DNA from 2 places in the Leclercia pneumoniae genome. Region 2 is predicted to be linked to the other one. Evidence: predicted binding sites of a transcription regulator. Region 2 holds the regulator's gene; the other holds the start of a gene.
The links. Region 2 encodes sigma-54, which starts transcription at its own class of promoters, with help from an activator protein. Its sites were predicted from a motif close to GTTGGCACANNTTTCGCTNT; they were not measured.

Region 1 (8,409 bases), 1.8 Mb from region 2:
CGGTCGTACCGAGAACAACCGCGTGGTGAACTTCGAAGGTACGCCAGATATGATCGGCAAGTTCGTGGATATCGAAATTCAGGAAGTGCTGACGAACTCCCTGCGCGGCAGAGTGGTACGGACTGAAGATGAGATGGGTCTGCGCGTAGCGCAAACGCCTGAGTCCGTAATGGCACGTACCCGTAAAGAGAACGACCTGGGCGTAGGTGTTTATCAGCCCTGACCTCAACAGGCCTGCCAATTCTGGCAGGCCTTGTATTTCCTGCTTCCGCCCCCAATATCCTTCGCAATGCTTGCGCCTTTATTCTGTGGCGTAAATAATTCCATCAAAGCCCCCTTTTTCGGGGATGCGAGACATCAAGAGGAACGGTTTGAATATAGATACGCGTGAAATTACCCTTGAGCCTGCAGACAACGCTCGCCTGCTGAGCCTCTGTGGGCCGTTTGATGACAACATCAAACAACTGGAGCGACGTCTGGGTATCGAGATCAATCGTCGCGATAATCACTTCAAACTCACCGGCCGCACCCTTTGCGTTAATGCCGCTGCGGATATTCTGCACACGCTTTATGTCGACACCGCGCCGATGCGCGGTCAAACGCAGGATATCGAACCTGAACAGATTCATCTGGCCATTAAAGAAGCCCGCGTGCTGGAACAGAGCGCCGAAAGCGTGCCGGACTATGGCAAAGCTATCCATATCAAGACCAAACGGGGTGTGATTAAGCCGCGTACGCCTAACCAGGCACAGTATATCGCGAACATCCTTGATCATGACATCACCTTCGGCGTCGGCCCGGCAGGTACGGGTAAAACCTATCTGGCGGTGGCTGCTGCGGTAGATGCCCTGGAGCGTCAGGAGATCCGCCGTATTCTGCTTACCCGTCCTGCTGTGGAAGCCGGTGAAAAACTAGGCTTCCTGCCGGGCGATTTAAGCCAGAAGGTCGACCCCTATCTGCGTCCTCTTTACGATGCCCTGTTCGAGATGCTCGGCTTTGAAAAGGTCGAGAAGCTAATTGAACGTAACGTGATTGAAGTTGCCCCGCTGGCCTATATGCGCGGCCGCACGCTGAACGATGCGTTTATCATTCTTGATGAAAGCCAGAACACCACCATCGAACAGATGAAGATGTTCCTGACGCGTATCGGCTTTAACTCGAAAGCCGTCATCACAGGGGACATCACGCAGATTGACCTGCCGCGCAGCACTAAATCTGGCCTGCGCCACGCCATCGAAGTGCTGGCAGAAGTCGATGAAATCAGTTTTAACTTCTTCCACAGTGAAGACGTGGTGCGCCACCCGGTGGTTGCCCGCATCGTTAACGCTTATGAGGCCTGGGAAGAGGCCGATCAGAAGCGCAAGGCCGAACTGGCCGCAGAACGTAAGCGCGAAGCGCAGGAGCAAGAACATAAATGAGTCAGGTGATCCTCGATTTACAGCTGGCCTGTGAAGATAATTCCGGCATGCCAGAAGAGGCACAATTTCAGAAATGGCTGGATGCCGTTGTCCCTCAGTTTCAGGAAGAATCAGAAGTGACGATTCGCCTGGTGGATGAAGCAGAAAGCCATGAGCTTAACCTGACCTACCGCGGGAAAGATAAGCCGACTAACGTGCTCTCTTTCCCCTTCGAAGCCCCTCCGGGTATTGAAATGCCGCTGCTGGGCGATCTGATCATCTGCCGTCAGGTGGTTGAGCAGGAAGCACAAGAGCAGCAGAAGCCGCTCGAGGCCCACTGGGCCCATATGGTGGTGCACGGCAGCCTGCATCTGCTGGGGTACGATCATATTGAAGATGAGGAAGCGGAAGAGATGGAGTCCCTCGAGACAGAGATAATGCTTGCTCTGGGCTATGAGGATCCGTACATTGCCGAGAAAGAGTAGTCGGTCACAGACTGACTATCATGCCGCCGCGTAAGGAGATAGCGCGGCGGTTATTATTTAACTAACAAGAGAACCCTTAACAAACGCCATGAGCGACGACAATTCACACAGTAGCGACACGACAAACAGCAAAAAGGGATTTTTCTCCCTTATTCTGAGCCAGCTGTTCCACGGCGAACCCAAAAACCGTGATGAACTTCTGGAGCTGATCCGTGATTCCGGGCAGAACGACCTTATCGACGAAGATACGCGCGAAATGCTCGAAGGGGTAATGGACATCGCCGACCAGCGCGTTCGCGATATTATGATCCCCCGCTCGCAGATGATTACCCTGAAACGCAACCAGCCTCTGGACGAGTGCCTCGATGTGATCATCGAATCGGCACACTCGCGCTTCCCGGTCATCAGCGAGGACAAAGATCACATCGAAGGGATTTTGATGGCGAAAGATCTGCTGCCGTTTATGCGCAGCGATGCCGAAGCCTTTAGCATGGATAAAGTGTTACGTCAGGCGGTGGTTGTTCCGGAGAGTAAGCGGGTTGACCGCATGCTGAAAGAGTTCCGCTCTCAGCGTTACCACATGGCGATTGTTATCGATGAATTTGGCGGCGTGTCTGGCCTGGTGACCATTGAAGATATTCTGGAGCTTATCGTCGGCGAAATCGAAGACGAGTATGACGAAGAAGAGGATATCGATTTCCGTCAGCTGAGCCGCCACACCTGGACCGTCCGCGCGCTGGCGCCAATCGAAGACTTTAACGATACCTTCGGCACGCGTTTCAGTGATGAAGAGGTGGATACCATCGGCGGTCTGGTGATGCAGGCGTTTGGCCATCTCCCGGCTCGCGGTGAGACGGTTGAAATAGACGGTTACCAGTTTAAGGTCGCCATGGCCGACAGTCGTCGTATTATTCAGGTTCATGTCAGAATGCCGGACGATGCTCCGCAACCCACAATGGAAGAATGATTTAAATGGCATTTGCCCCATTGCTTGAACGCCAGCGCGTACGTCTGCTGCTGGCGCTAATTCTCGGAGCCAGCGGAACGCTGGCTTTTTCTCCTTATGACATCTGGCCCGCGGCCCTGCTCTCTTTGATGGGGCTACAGGGGCTTACCCTGAACCGACGTCCGGTACAGGCCGCAGCCATTGGCTACGCCTGGGGCATGGGGCTATTTGGCACCGGTATAAACTGGGTATATGTCAGTATCGCCACCTTTGGCGGCATGCCTGGCCCGGTCAACGTTTTCCTGGTTGTGTTGCTGGCCGCGTATTTGTCGCTCTATACCGGCCTGTTTGCCGGGGTGCTGGCGCGCCTGTGGCCAAAGGCCAACGTATGGCGCGTGGCGATTGCGGCTCCGGTCGTCTGGCAACTGACCGAGTTCTTACGCGGCTGGGTGCTGACGGGCTTCCCATGGCTGCAGTTTGGCTATAGCCAGATTGACGGCCCGTTAAAGGGGCTGGCACCGGTGATGGGCGTTGAGGCCATCAACTTCCTGCTGATGGTAGTAAGCGGCCTGCTGGTGCTGGCGATGGTGCAGCGCAACTGGCGCCCGCTGGCTGCCGCCGTGGTGTTATTCGCGCTCCCCTTCCCGCTACGTTTTATTCAGTGGTTTACCCCCGAGCCCGAGCGCACCATGCAGGTCTCTATGGTGCAGGGTGATATTCCCCAGGCACTGAAATGGGATGAAAACCAGCTGCTTAATACCCTCAAGATCTATCTTGAGGCCTCTGAGCCAGAGATGGGCAAATCGCAGCTGATCATCTGGCCAGAATCTGCCATCCCCGATCTGGAGATTAATCAGCAGCAGTTCCTGCGCCGGGTCGATGACCTGATGCGCGAGCATAACAGCACCCTGATCACCGGTATCGTCGATGCGCGACTGAATAAACAGAACCGCTACGACACCTATAACACCATCATCACGCTGGGCAAAGATAACGCCTACAACTACGAATCGGCCAACCGCTACAACAAGAACCATCTGGTGCCGTTTGGTGAGTTCGTGCCGCTGGAGTCAATTTTGCGGCCGCTGGCACCGTTCTTCGATCTGCCGATGTCATCATTCAGCCGTGGCCCGTACGTGCAGCCTCAGTTGAATGCTCACGGCATGTTGCTGACTCCTGCCATCTGCTACGAAATCATCCTGGGCGAACAGGTGCGGGATAATTTCCGTGCAAATACGGATTATCTGCTGACTATCTCTAACGATGCGTGGTTCGGTAAGTCTATCGGCCCGTGGCAGCACTTCCAGATGGCGCGCATGCGCTCGCTGGAGCTGGCCCGCCCGCTTCTGCGTAGCACCAACAATGGCATCACCGCTGTTATTGGCCCGCAGGGCGAGATTCAGGCGATGATCCCGCAGTTTACCCGCCAGGTGCTGACCGCCAGCGTTACGCCAACGACGGGCCTGACGCCGTATGCGCGTACCGGCAACTGGCCGGTATGGATTATCACCGCCCTGTTTGGCTTTGGTGCGGTGCTGATGAGCTTGCGTCAGCGTCGTAAGTAAGCCTGAAGGCCCCTCTCCTCACCGGGGAGAGGGGCTGTTTACGCCCCCCGTTCTCCCCTAGTCTTCGCTATTTATCTCTCTGACCGTAAACCTGCCAATTCTGGCACGGCTATTGCTTTGTTTATTCAAGCAAACGCAATCTGGCTTGATGTACAACCTGGTCGCACCACCGTAGTTCAGCGGTAGCACCGAAACGGTGCAACGAGGGATTTTTGCCTCTGAATGGTGCGGCGCGCTTCGCAAAAATAAACAATAACGCAGCAAAATCTTTACATTAAGCCAGACTAAATGTTAACAAGCTTGCATAACACTGCACTCGCATAGCGCGAGATATAACAACATCACAATGGGTATCAATGCGTCTCTGGCGCTGATAAGAAAGGAGTTGGGTATGCAATTACGTAAACTGGCCACAGCAATGCTGGTGATGGGAATGTCCGCAGGCGTGGTGCACGCTGAAGACGCTGCGCCGGCAGCGGGCAGCACGCTCGACAAGATTGCCAAAAACGGCGTTATCGTGGTCGGCCACCGTGAATCATCTGTCCCGTTCTCATACTACGACAACACGCAAAAAGTCGTGGGTTACTCACAGGACTATTCCAACGCCATCGTTGAAGCGGTGAAGAAGAAGCTGAACAAGCCTGACCTGGCGGTGAAGCTTATTCCAATCACCTCCCAGAACCGTATTCCGCTGCTGCAGAACGGGACTTTCGACTTTGAGTGTGGGTCCACCACCAACAACCTGGAGCGCCAGAAACAAGCCGCCTTCTCTGACACTATTTTTGTCGTAGGTACACGCCTGCTGACCAAAAAAGGCGGTGAGATCAAAGACTTCGCTGACCTGAAAGGTAAAGCGGTTGTCGTGACGTCCGGTACCACGTCCGAAGTTCTGCTGCACAAGCTGAACGACGAGAAAAAAATGGATATGCGTATCATCAGCGCCAAAGACCATGGCGACTCTTTCCGTACGCTGGAGAGCGGCCGCGCGGTGGCGTTCATGATGGATGATGCCCTGCTGGCGGGCGAACGTGCGAAGGCGAAGAAACCAGACAACTGGGAAATCGTCGGCACAGCGCAGTCGAAAGAGGCCTACGGCTGTATGCTGCGCAAAGATGACGCGGACTTTAAGAAACTGATCGATGACACCATCGCTCAGGTGCAGACGTCCGGCGAAGCGGAAAAATGGTTCGATAAGTGGTTCAAGAACCCTATCCCACCAAAAAATCTGAATATGAACTTTGAACTGTCTGACGACATGAAAGCGCTGTTCAAATCACCAAACGACAAGGCTCTTAACTAATTAGAACAACAGGGGCGGGATCTCCTGCCCTCTCGATTGTCGGGAAGCATGGACAGACTATACGTTGAGTGGTCGTTCCCCACTCAGCGCGAAAAATGAGCTTCTCACCAATCTTCGAGGGTAGCGCTGCTACCCTTTTTTTTCTGGAGTTTATTATGTCAATAGACTGGAACTGGGGCATTTTTCTGCAACAAGCCCCGTTCGGCAACACCACCTATCTTGGCTGGCTGTGGAGCGGCTTTCAGGTTACCGTCGCGTTGTCGATTACGGCCTGGATCATCGCTTTCTTCGTCGGCTCCCTGTTCGGTATTTTACGCACCGTACCGAATCGCTTTCTCTCATCAATCGGCACGCTCTACGTGGAGCTGTTCCGAAATGTCCCATTAATCGTTCAGTTCTTTACCTGGTACCTCGTGGTGCCAGAACTGCTGCCGGAAGATATCGGCATGTGGTTCAAGGCGGAACTGGATCCTAACATTCAGTTCTTTGTCTCCTCGATGCTCTGTCTGGGGCTGTTTACCGCTGCGCGCGTGTGCGAGCAGGTACGCGCCGCCATTCAGTCGCTGCCCCGTGGGCAGAAAAACGCCGCGCTGGCGATGGGACTAACGTTGCCGCAAGCGTACCGCTACGTACTGCTGCCGAATGCCTATCGGGTGATTGTTCCACCGATGACCTCGGAGATGATGAACCTGGTGAAAAACTCGGCCATCGCCTCAACCATTGGTCTGGTGGATATGGCGGCACAGGCCGGGAAACTGCTGGATTACTCCGCGCACGCCTGGGAATCCTTCACCGCGATTACGCTGGCCTATGTGCTGATTAACGCCATCATCATGCTGGTGATGAACCTGGTCGAACGTAAAGTACGCCTGCCGGGCAACCTGGGGGGCAAATAATGTACGAGTTTGACTGGAGTTCTATTGTTCCCTCCATGCCCTACCTGCTGGACGGTCTGGTCATTACCCTGAAGATTACCATCACGGCGGTGATCGTCGGGATTATCTGGGGCACCCTGCTGGCAGTCATGCGTCTGTCGAGCTTTAAGCCAGTCGCCTGGTTCGCGACCGCATACGTAAACGTGTTCCGCTCCATTCCGCTGGTGATGGTGCTGCTGTGGTTTTATCTGATCGTTCCAGGATTCTTGCAGGATGTTCTGGGGCTTTCGCCGAAGTCCGATATTCGCCTGATCTCGGCGATGGTGGCCTTCTCAATATTTGAAGCGGCCTACTACTCCGAGATTATCCGCGCCGGGATCCAGAGTATTTCACGCGGGCAGTCCAGTGCGGCATTGGCGTTAGGGATGACCCACTGGCAGTCGATGAAACTGATCATTCTGCCGCAGGCATTTCGCGCCATGGTTCCGTTGCTGCTCACTCAGGGTATCGTTCTCTTCCAGGATACCTCGCTGGTGTATGTACTCAGTCTGGCGGACTTCTTCCGTACCGCCTCCACGATTGGTGAGCGTGACGGTACGCAGGTCGAGATGATCCTGTTTGCAGGTGCGGTCTATTTTGTCATTAGTTTAAGCGCGTCGCTGTTGGTCAGTTGGCTGAAGAAAAGGACAGTGTAATGATTTCCCTGAAAAATGTTTCTAAATGGTATGGGCACTTTCAGGTGCTGACCGACTGCTCTACGGAAGTGAAGAAAGGCGAAGTGGTGGTGGTTTGTGGTCCATCGGGTTCCGGTAAATCCACCCTTATCAAAACGGTGAACGGCCTTGAACCCGTGCAGCAGGGTGAGATCACGGTCAATGGTACCGTGGTAAATAGCAAGAAAACCGATCTGGCGAAGCTGCGTTCGAAGGTGGGCATGGTGTTCCAGCACTTTGAGCTGTTCCCTCACCTGTCGATCATTGAGAACCTAACCCTGGCGCAGGTGAAAGTTCTCAAGCGCGATAAAGCGGCGGCTCGTGACAAAGGGTTGAAGCTGCTGGAGCGCGTTGGGCTTTCGGCGCATGCTGATAAATTCCCGGCGCAGCTTTCCGGCGGCCAGCAGCAGCGCGTCGCCATTGCTCGCGCCCTGTGCATGGATCCGGTCGCTATGCTGTTTGATGAACCGACCTCCGCGCTCGACCCTGAGATGATCAACGAGGTGCTGGACGTAATGGTTGAGCTGGCCAACGAAGGCATGACCATGATGGTGGTTACCCACGAGATGGGCTTTGCCCGCAAGGTGGCTAACCGCGTCATCTTTATGGATGAAGGGAAGATCGTCGAAGACTCCGCCAAAGAAGAGTTCTTTGCTAATCCACAGTCTGACCGCGCGAAAGACTTCCTCGCCAAAATTCTGCACTAAACCCAAGGTGCGCAATCGCAGGATTGCGCACCTCCTCACGCTTTTACTCTCTTGTTCTCGTCTGCTCATGGCGTAAGCGTTAGCCTTGTCACAAAACTACACTGAGAAACGGAGAGTCCTATGGCACAGCCAATAATCCTCGACTGCGATCCGGGTCATGATGACGCGATAGCGCTTGTTCTTGCCCTCGCCTCCCCCGAACTGGATGTCAAAGCGGTGACCTCTTCCGCCGGAAACCAGACCCCGGATAAAACGCTGCGCAATGTCTTGCGGATGCTCACCCTGCTACAGCGCACCGATATTCCGGTTGCCGGCGGCGCGCAAAAACCGCTGATGCGTGAGTTGATTATTGCCGACAACGTCCATGGCGAAAGTGGACTGGATGGCCCGGCGCTGCCGGAACCCAGCTTTGCGCCACAAA
Region 2 (8,409 bases):
CAGAGGTATCTACGATCAGATCCGCGCGGGAACGCAGCGGCTCCAGTAGATCGCTCTCTTCATCAATAGCGCTTTCCAGCGACAGATTCTTACTGGAAAGGGGGTGCAGACGACGGGTGTCGCTATAACGACGGATTAACGTATTGCGGTCGGCATCAAGGAAGAGCAGCTGCGGGGAAAACGCTTCCGGCAGGCTGCTCATGGCCTGTTCGAAGATCTCCGGGGATTCCGGCATATTTCGTACGTCGATACTGACGGCCGCCGAGATTTGTCTGTCTGCCAGCGTTCGTGCCAGGTCGGGCAACAGCACCACCGGCAGGTTATCTACGCAGTAAAAGCCCATATCTTCCAGCGCACGCAGGGCGACGGATTTACCCGACCCGGAACGTCCGCTGACGATCATCAGCACCATGAAACTTTTCTCCTCAGGACAGCAAATGTCATAGCCATTACCCGATTACGCATCATCCTGGTTGCCTTCCGCTTCCGTGATAATTTGATAAAGCTCTTCGTCACTCTGCGCAGCGCGCAGGCGGCGACAAATGGTTTTGTCTGCCAGGCGTCTGGCGACCAGCGACAGCGTATGCAGATGGGTTTTCGTTTGATCGGCAGGAACCAGCAGCGCAAACAGCAGGTCGACAGGCTGATTGTCGATGGCATCAAAGGCGATCGGCGTTTCCAGCTGCACAAAGACGCCCACGGCGCGCAGGGTGTCCTCTTCCAGCTTGCCATGCGGAATGGCGATGCCGTTACCGATACCGGTACTGCCCATTTTCTCACGGGTCAGGATGGCTTCAAACACCACTTGCGGCGCTAAGCCCAGCTGTTTAGCCGCCAGTTCGCTGATGATCTCCAGCGCACGTTTTTTGCTCTGGCAATGAACGGCACTGCGGGTACATTCCTGGTTAAGGACATTGCTCAGTTGAAGAGCGGAATCGTTATTTATCATAATTTCACCTAAGCGCTAACGATACAAAGGGCCTGATGTGTTTCACAACAGGCCGGCCTGCATCCGTTAACTGCCCGGACAATTAGTGTTGTTTCAGTTTATCTTTATGTTTATTTAGCTGTCGGGCCAGCTTATCAATCAAGCCGTCGATAGCCGCATACATGTCCTGCCCTTCCGCACTGGCATGGAGCTCGCCACCGTTGACATGCAGGGTGGCGTCCGAGATATGAGTCACTTTCTCCACTTTCAACACAATGTAGACCTGGTTGATCCTCTCGAAATACTGTTCAAGTTTGGCAAATTTTGTATTCAAAAATTCGCGCAGCGCCTCGGTAATTTCGACGTTATGTCCAGTGATGTTGAGCTGCATAGTGTCTTCCTTATCGGTTGTGTCAGACCAGCTGCTTACGCTGGTTAGACGGCGGAATGGATAAAGACTCTCGATACTTCGCAACAGTGCGGCGAGCCACCATGATACCTTGATCCGACAGCATGGTGGTTAACTTACTGTCACTCAGTGGTTTCGCGGGGTTTTCCGCGGCGATCAATTTCTTCACCAGCGCACGGATGGCTGTCGACGATGCTTCGCCGCCGCCCTCGGTATTAACATGGCTAGAGAAGAAATACTTAAGCTCAAAAATACCGCGTGGGCTATGCAGATACTTCTGCGTAGTGACGCGGGAAATCGTGGATTCGTGCATTTCGACGGCCTGGGCGATATCCGCCAGCACCATCGGTTTCATGTACTCTTCGCCCCGTTCGAAAAAGGCCTGCTGTTGCTCGACGATACAGCGGCTGACGCGCAGCAGGGTATCGTTACGGCTCTCAAGGCTTTTAATCAGCCAGCGCGCTTCCTGCAGATTACTGCGAATAAACTGGTTATCGGAATCGTTGCGCGAGCTGGTGCACATTGAGGCGTATTGCTGGTTAATTTGCAGGCGGGGAATGCTGTCGGAGTTAAGTTCTACGGTCCACAGACCGTTATGTTTTCGCACCAGCACGTCGGGGATAACATACTCGGGCTCGCTGGTCTGGATCGACTGACCCGGACGGGGATCCAGTGACTGAATCAGATTCACGGCGGCCTTGAGCACATCTTCTTTTAGCCGCGTCACCCGCATTAAGGCCCGGAAGTCATGATTTGCCAGTAGATCCAGATGATCGCTGACGATCAGTCTGGCCTCTTCGATCCAGGGCGTCTCTTTCACAAACTGCGACAGCTGTATAAGCAGGCAGTCACGTAAATCTCTCGCCGCTACGCCAATGGGATCAAAGCGCTGAACTCGCTTCAGAACCGCTTCGACCTCTTCCAGATCGATATCGGCATCGCCAATGCTTTCAAGAATATCTTCCAGCGTTACGGTGAGATAACCGGTGTCATCAACAGCATCGACGATAGAGGTGGCGATGGCGCGATCGGTATCGGAGAACGGGGTCAGCTCCACCTGCCACATCAGATAATCCTGCAGTGACTGGGTCGTTTCCCCCTGATAAACCGGCAGTTCATCGTCCTGGTAATCCACGCGGTTACCGGAAGGGGTGCCGGCGGTGTAGATCTCATCCCAGCTGACATCCAGCGGCAGCTCGTCGGGCATCTCTTTCTGCTCAAGGGCATCGGCGGTATCAAGTGCCTCGGTGTCCTGGGACTGCTGGGTGTCTACCTCATCGTGAAGATCGGTTTGCTCAAGCAGAGGATTGCTCTCCAGCGCTTGCTGGAGCTCCTGCTGCAGTTCAAGCGTAGACAATTGCAACAGGCGGATTGCCTGCTGTAATTGTGGCGTCATTGCCAGCTGCTGGCTGAGCCTTAATTGCAAACCTTGCTTCATATTCAGAGCATTTTTCTCCGGTTACGCGTTGTTGTACCTCTTACCCTATCAGAGTCTGAAGTCTTCCCCAAGATACACGCGCTTAACATGCTCGTCTTCCAGGATCGCCTGCGGCGTGCCATGAGCAATCAGATGCCCCTGGCTCACAATGTATGCACGTTCGCAGACGGCCAGCGTTTCGCGCACGTTATGGTCCGTTATCAATACGCCGAGGCCGCTGTCGCGCAGATGCTCGATAATGCGTTTGATATCGATTACGGAAATGGGGTCAACGCCCGCAAAGGGTTCATCAAGAAGAATGAATTTTGGGTTGGCAGCCAGCGCTCGGGCAATCTCAACGCGACGACGTTCGCCGCCCGAGAGCGCCTGACCGAGGCTATCACGCAGATGTTCAATGTGGAACTCTTCCATCAGCTCGTTAGCGCGATCTTCACGCTGCTCGGCGGTAAGATCGTCACGGATCTGCAAGACGGCCATCAGGTTGTCGAAGACGCTCAGGCGACGGAAGATGGACGCTTCCTGCGGCAGATAGCCGATACCACGACGGGCACGGGCGTGCAGTGGCAGCAGACTGATGTCTTCGTCATCGATAATGATGTTGCCTGCATCGCGCGGCACAATACCGACCACCATGTAGAAAGTGGTGGTTTTACCCGCACCGTTCGGCCCCAGAAGCCCGACGATCTCACCAGAGTTTACGGTCAGACTGACATCTTCCACGACGCGGCGGCCCTTATAGGCCTTCGCAAGATTCTTTGCAGTTAATGTTGCCATAACGAATTAGTTACTCTTTTTCTGTGCCGGAGCCTGATTGCTGTTTTTGTCCTGCAGCTGCGACGGAACAAGTACGGTGGTGACGCGTTTGCCTTTTTCACTGAAGGCCTGCATTTTCTGCTCTTTCACCAGGTAGGTGATCTTGTCGCCGGTGATATTACTGTCCAGCTGCTCCAGGAACGCGTTGCCAGTGAGCACGACAAAATCTTTTGCCAGCTCATAGTGCATGTGCGAGGCGTGGCCTTTTACCGGTTTGCCATTGTCCTGCATCTGGTAGAAGGTGGCCGGATTGCCGTAACCATCGATAATCTCTTTACCATCTTCGCCACCCGGACGGGTCACGACGACTTTGTCTGCATTGATTTTGATGGTGCCCTGAGTCACCACCACATTGCCAGTGAACGTCACCACATTGCCCTGCATATCAAGAGACTGGGTGTCTGACTCGATATGAATCGGCTGCTCGGTATCACCTGTCACAGCAAGCGCAGGCAGACTGGCGGCCAGCAGTGCGCTGGCGATGACGAAATTAAGGCTGAGTTTGTTTGTTTTGAATTTCATAGGAGGTTCTAACCTTTTCAATCAGCTCTGCGTTCTTGCTGCGTAAGTTCCCGCGCATTCTGAGGCCGCTGGAATTAAATGTTGTGCCGTATAAAGTGACCAGATCCTGGGATGTGACATCCTGGGTGACCAGGTTGATCTGTGCGTTGTCAGTGGTGATTTTGCGCAATTGCGCATCAGGGGTCAGCGCATTCACTTCCACATGGCCATAAAGATAAAGCATACGGTCATTCGTCAGTTTTGCCCGATCTGATTTGATGGACCATGTCTGAACTTTATCTTTGTCAAACGTGGTCAGCACCGGCTGGGTAAACCACGAATCACCCTGCTCAGAGAAATATTCAACGTGCTGGGCGATAAGGCGATAATTCAGTGCGCCTTCCGGGCTATAAACCACGGTATTGCTTTGATCGCTTTTATAGGTTGGATCGCTCGTGTTCACCGTCGGCGCTTCGGTGTCATCCCGATCGGCAAGATTCACGCCAATCAGTACCAGTGCCAACAGCGAAAGCAGAATAATAACCCAACGTCTGGTTTTACTCATATCGATTGCCCTTTGGCCTCATCAAGCTTGCCTTGCGCCAGTAACAGGAGATCGCACACCTCACGAACCGCGCCCCGCCCACCGTTGATCCGGGTGACATAGTCAGCGCGGGGGAGTAAAAGCGGATGCGCATCGGCAACGGCAATGCTCAGTCCCACTTCAGCCATTACTGGCCAGTCAATCAGATCGTCGCCTACATAGGCTACGTTTTCTGGGGCAATAGCCAGTTTATCCAGCAAATCCCTGAAAGCGACCCTCTTATCGGATTGTCCCTGATAAAGATGGGTAATGCCCAACGTGTCGCAACGGTCTTCTACTAGTTTAGCCTTCCGGCCGGTGATAATGGCAACTTCTATGCCAGAAGTCAGTGCGCAGCGAATGCCGTAGCCATCACGCACATTAAAGGCCTTAAGCTCCTCGCCGTTATTGCCCATATAGATCAGGCCGTCGGAGAGGACGCCGTCCACGTCCAGAATCAGCAAACGAATCTTTTCCGCTTGCGCCATCATTTGTGAACTGACCTGGCCGTAACAGGTTGCAAGCGAAGCACCCGCATTACTCATTGTCTTATCCTTCATTACACTACGCCTGCGCGCAGAAGATCATGCATATGTACCACACCCAGCAACTGGTCGCCATCGGCAACCATGACCGCGGTAATATGGCGGGACTGCATCAGGTTGAGTGCATCGACCGCCAGCGTCCCCGGACGCACGCGAATTCCGCCGCTGGTCATCACATCGGCGATACCCAGCGTACGAACATCGACGCCCATATCAAATACCCGGCGCAGGTCCCCGTCGGTGAAGATACCTTCGATCTTCATCGTCTCATCACAGATGACCGTCATGCCCAGGTTTTTACGGGTGATTTCCAGTAACGCATCACGTAAGGGAGCGTCTTTACTGACGTGCGGAATTTCCTCGCCAGTATGCATGATGTCGTTGACGCGTAATAGCAATTTGCGTCCAAGCGCACCGCCAGGGTGGGAGAGGGCGAAATCTTCTGCCGTAAAACCGCGGGCCTCAAGCAGCGCGACGGCAAGGGCGTCGCCCATCACCAGTACCGCGGTGGTGCTGGATGTGGGAGCCAGACCCAGCGGGCAGGCCTCTTTAGGGACTTTCACGCACAGGTGCACATCTGCGGCGCGCGCCATGCTGCTCTCGGGGCGGCTGGTAACGCAGATAAGCTTAACCTGCAGCCGCTTTAGGACCGGGATCAGCGCCAGAATTTCGTTAGATTCACCTGAGTTGGATAAGGCAATAACCACATCCTGCGGCGTGACCATACCGAGATCGCCGTGAGCGGCTTCGCCTGGGTGGACGAAAAAGGCCGTTGTCCCGGTGCTGGCAAAGGTTGCCGCCATTTTGCGGCCGATATGACCTGATTTACCCATCCCCATTACCACGACTTTGCCGCTACAGCGAAACAGCATTTCGCACGCCAGCGTAAAATCCTGATTAATGTATTGGTCTAACTGCGCCAGACCTTCACGTTCAATCTCCAGAACCGCTTTTCCTGCTTTCTGAAAGTCAAAGTCCGGCTGCAATTCTATGTGCGACATAATCCGTATCCGTTTACCCAGAGAGAAGAGGCGAGAGCCAGTACAGCATCGCCATCCATACGATAAAACCCGCGGTCAGTAGCGCGCCTGCGCCTTTACCAATCTGCCGTTTGCGGCGCCAGCAGAGTAGGGCAAAGATGGCGCTGACCAGCACCATCACCCCGTAATCTCGCGAGAACGCCAGCGGGTTGAATACGCCAGGTGAGAGCAACGCTGGCAGGCCGAGCACAATCGCGATATTGAAAATGTTCGAACCGATGATGTTACCAATGGCGATATCGTCCTCGCCTTTACGCGCTCCCGCGATGGCGGTTGCCAGTTCGGGCAGACTGGTACCAATGGCGATAACCGTCAGGCCGATGGTGAGCTCGCTCATGGCAAAGTAGTTTGCCAATACCGTAGCGTTATCGACGATCATCCGCGTCGCCATGGGCATGATGATCAAAGCGATCCCCAGCCAGAGTAGCGCCACGGGCAGCGTGCCTTCGCGCGGTAGCTCCGCCATCTGTTCTCGGGTCAGGCTATCATTGCCCTGTTTTTCTGCGGCGCGGGCGAGCTTAACAATGTAAAGCAGCCAGACCGTCGCCAGCGCCAGCAGGAATATGCCATCGCTCATCGTCAACTGCCCGTCGTACAATACGCAGCCTGCCAACAGACTTACGATCAACATTAGCGGCAATTCGCGGCGCAGAACATCAGAATGCACGCGAAATGGGTGCAACAGTGCGGCAAGCCCTAATATCAATAATATATTGACGATATTGGAGCCAATGGCGGTACCGACGGCGAGATCCAACTGGTCATGCATCGAAGCGGCGACCGACACGATGATCTCAGGAAGGGAGGTGCCAACGCTGACCACCGTCATGCCAATAATCAAAGGGGGAATGCCAAAGAGACGACAGAGTATTGATGCTGAAAACACCAGACGATCGGCACTGTAGACGACCAAAAGTAAACCAATTATTAACAGTGCTGTTGCGAGAAGCATCAAAAGTCCTTTCTTCAGGTATACTCGCCGGTCCACTGAGAGAAAATCTCTGGCTGCATACAGTCTGTAGACGTAACGAATTCTTAATTTTGACTTTATGCGCCGTAAAAGTAAAACAAATGCCAGCTTTCGCTTACCTCAGTGTGAAATATTCTGTAAAAATGCTGGGTTTGGAGCTGAATCAAGCATCATGCTTATCCTGAGCCGGCAATAGAAAGGAAATATACATGAGCCTGAACGGGGCGAATTTAGTCGATGTTCGCGGCGTAAGTTTTACGCGCAGCGACCGGGTCATTTTTGACAATATTTCTCTGACCGTGCCGCGCGGCAAGATCACCGCCATCATGGGGCCTTCTGGCATTGGTAAAACCACGCTGCTGCGCCTGATCGGCGGCCAGATCCCCCCGGACAGCGGCGAGATCCTTTTCGATGGCGAAAACGTTTCAGCCATGTCACGTTCACGCCTCTATACCGTGCGTAAACGCATGAGCATGCTTTTCCAGTCGGGGGCGCTTTTTACCGATCTTAACGTCTTCGATAACGTGGCTTATCCGCTGCGTGAACACACACGTCTGCCCGCGCCGCTGCTGAAAAGCACGGTAATGATGAAACTCGAGGCCGTGGGGCTACGCGGGGCGGCAAAGTTAATGCCTTCTGAGCTCTCTGGCGGGATGGCGCGCAGGGCAGCGCTTGCCCGTGCCATTGCCCTTGAACCGGATCTGATTATGTTCGACGAACCTTTTGTCGGGCAGGATCCCATCACCATGGGAGTGCTGGTTAAACTGATCTCGGAACTGAACAGTGCGCTCGGCGTGACCTGTATTGTGGTGTCGCACGATGTTCCGGAAGTACTGAGCATCGCTGACTATGCCTATATCGTGGCCGATAAAAAGATCGTCGCTCACGGCAGTGCGCAGTCCCTGAAAGAGAACGACGACGCGCGCGTGCGCCAGTTCCTCTACGGTATTGCTGATGGGCCGGTTCCGTTCCGTTATCCGGCGGATGATTATCATCAAGATTTATTAGGAATAGGGAGTTAAGCCGCTCATGCTGTTAAATGCGTTGGCCGCTTTAGGACACCACGGCATAAAAACCGTCAGGACGTTCGGGCGTGCCGGATTGATGTTATTCAATGCGCTGGTCGGCAAACCGGAGTTCCGTAAACACACCCCGCTACTGATACGTCAGCTCTATAATGTT

Region 1: the regulator sigma-54 is predicted to act here: its motif matches at 4,493-4,512, upstream of JZ655_RS05640 (amino acid ABC transporter substrate-binding protein).

Annotation. Positions count from the first base shown of each region.
Region 1 is NZ_CP071383.1:1,209,703-1,218,111, reverse strand. Features, by position in the region: gene miaB (tRNA (N6-isopentenyl adenosine(37)-C2)-methylthiotransferase MiaB) at 1-223, shown strand, start outside; gene JZ655_RS05660 (PhoH family protein) at 372-1,418, shown strand; gene ybeY (rRNA maturation RNase YbeY) at 1,415-1,882, shown strand; gene corC (CNNM family magnesium/cobalt transport protein CorC) at 1,971-2,849, shown strand; gene lnt (apolipoprotein N-acyltransferase) at 2,855-4,393, shown strand; gene JZ655_RS05640 (amino acid ABC transporter substrate-binding protein) at 4,785-5,693, shown strand; gene gltJ (glutamate/aspartate ABC transporter permease GltJ) at 5,849-6,589, shown strand; gene gltK (glutamate/aspartate ABC transporter permease GltK) at 6,589-7,263, shown strand; gene JZ655_RS05625 (amino acid ABC transporter ATP-binding protein) at 7,263-7,988, shown strand; gene rihA (pyrimidine-specific ribonucleoside hydrolase RihA) at 8,109-8,409, shown strand, end outside.
Region 2 is NZ_CP071383.1:3,792,216-3,800,624, reverse strand. Features, by position in the region: gene rapZ (RNase adapter RapZ) at 1-412, opposite strand, end outside; gene ptsN (PTS IIA-like nitrogen regulatory protein PtsN) at 458-949, opposite strand; gene hpf (ribosome hibernation promoting factor) at 1,032-1,319, opposite strand; gene rpoN (RNA polymerase factor sigma-54) at 1,342-2,775, opposite strand; gene lptB (LPS export ABC transporter ATP-binding protein) at 2,824-3,549, opposite strand; gene lptA (lipopolysaccharide ABC transporter substrate-binding protein LptA) at 3,556-4,110, opposite strand; gene lptC (LPS export ABC transporter periplasmic protein LptC) at 4,079-4,654, opposite strand; gene kdsC (3-deoxy-manno-octulosonate-8-phosphatase KdsC) at 4,651-5,217, opposite strand; gene kdsD (arabinose-5-phosphate isomerase KdsD) at 5,232-6,218, opposite strand; gene JZ655_RS18410 (calcium/sodium antiporter) at 6,232-7,209, opposite strand; gene mlaF (phospholipid ABC transporter ATP-binding protein MlaF) at 7,437-8,249, shown strand; gene mlaE (lipid asymmetry maintenance ABC transporter permease subunit MlaE) at 8,257-8,409, shown strand, end outside.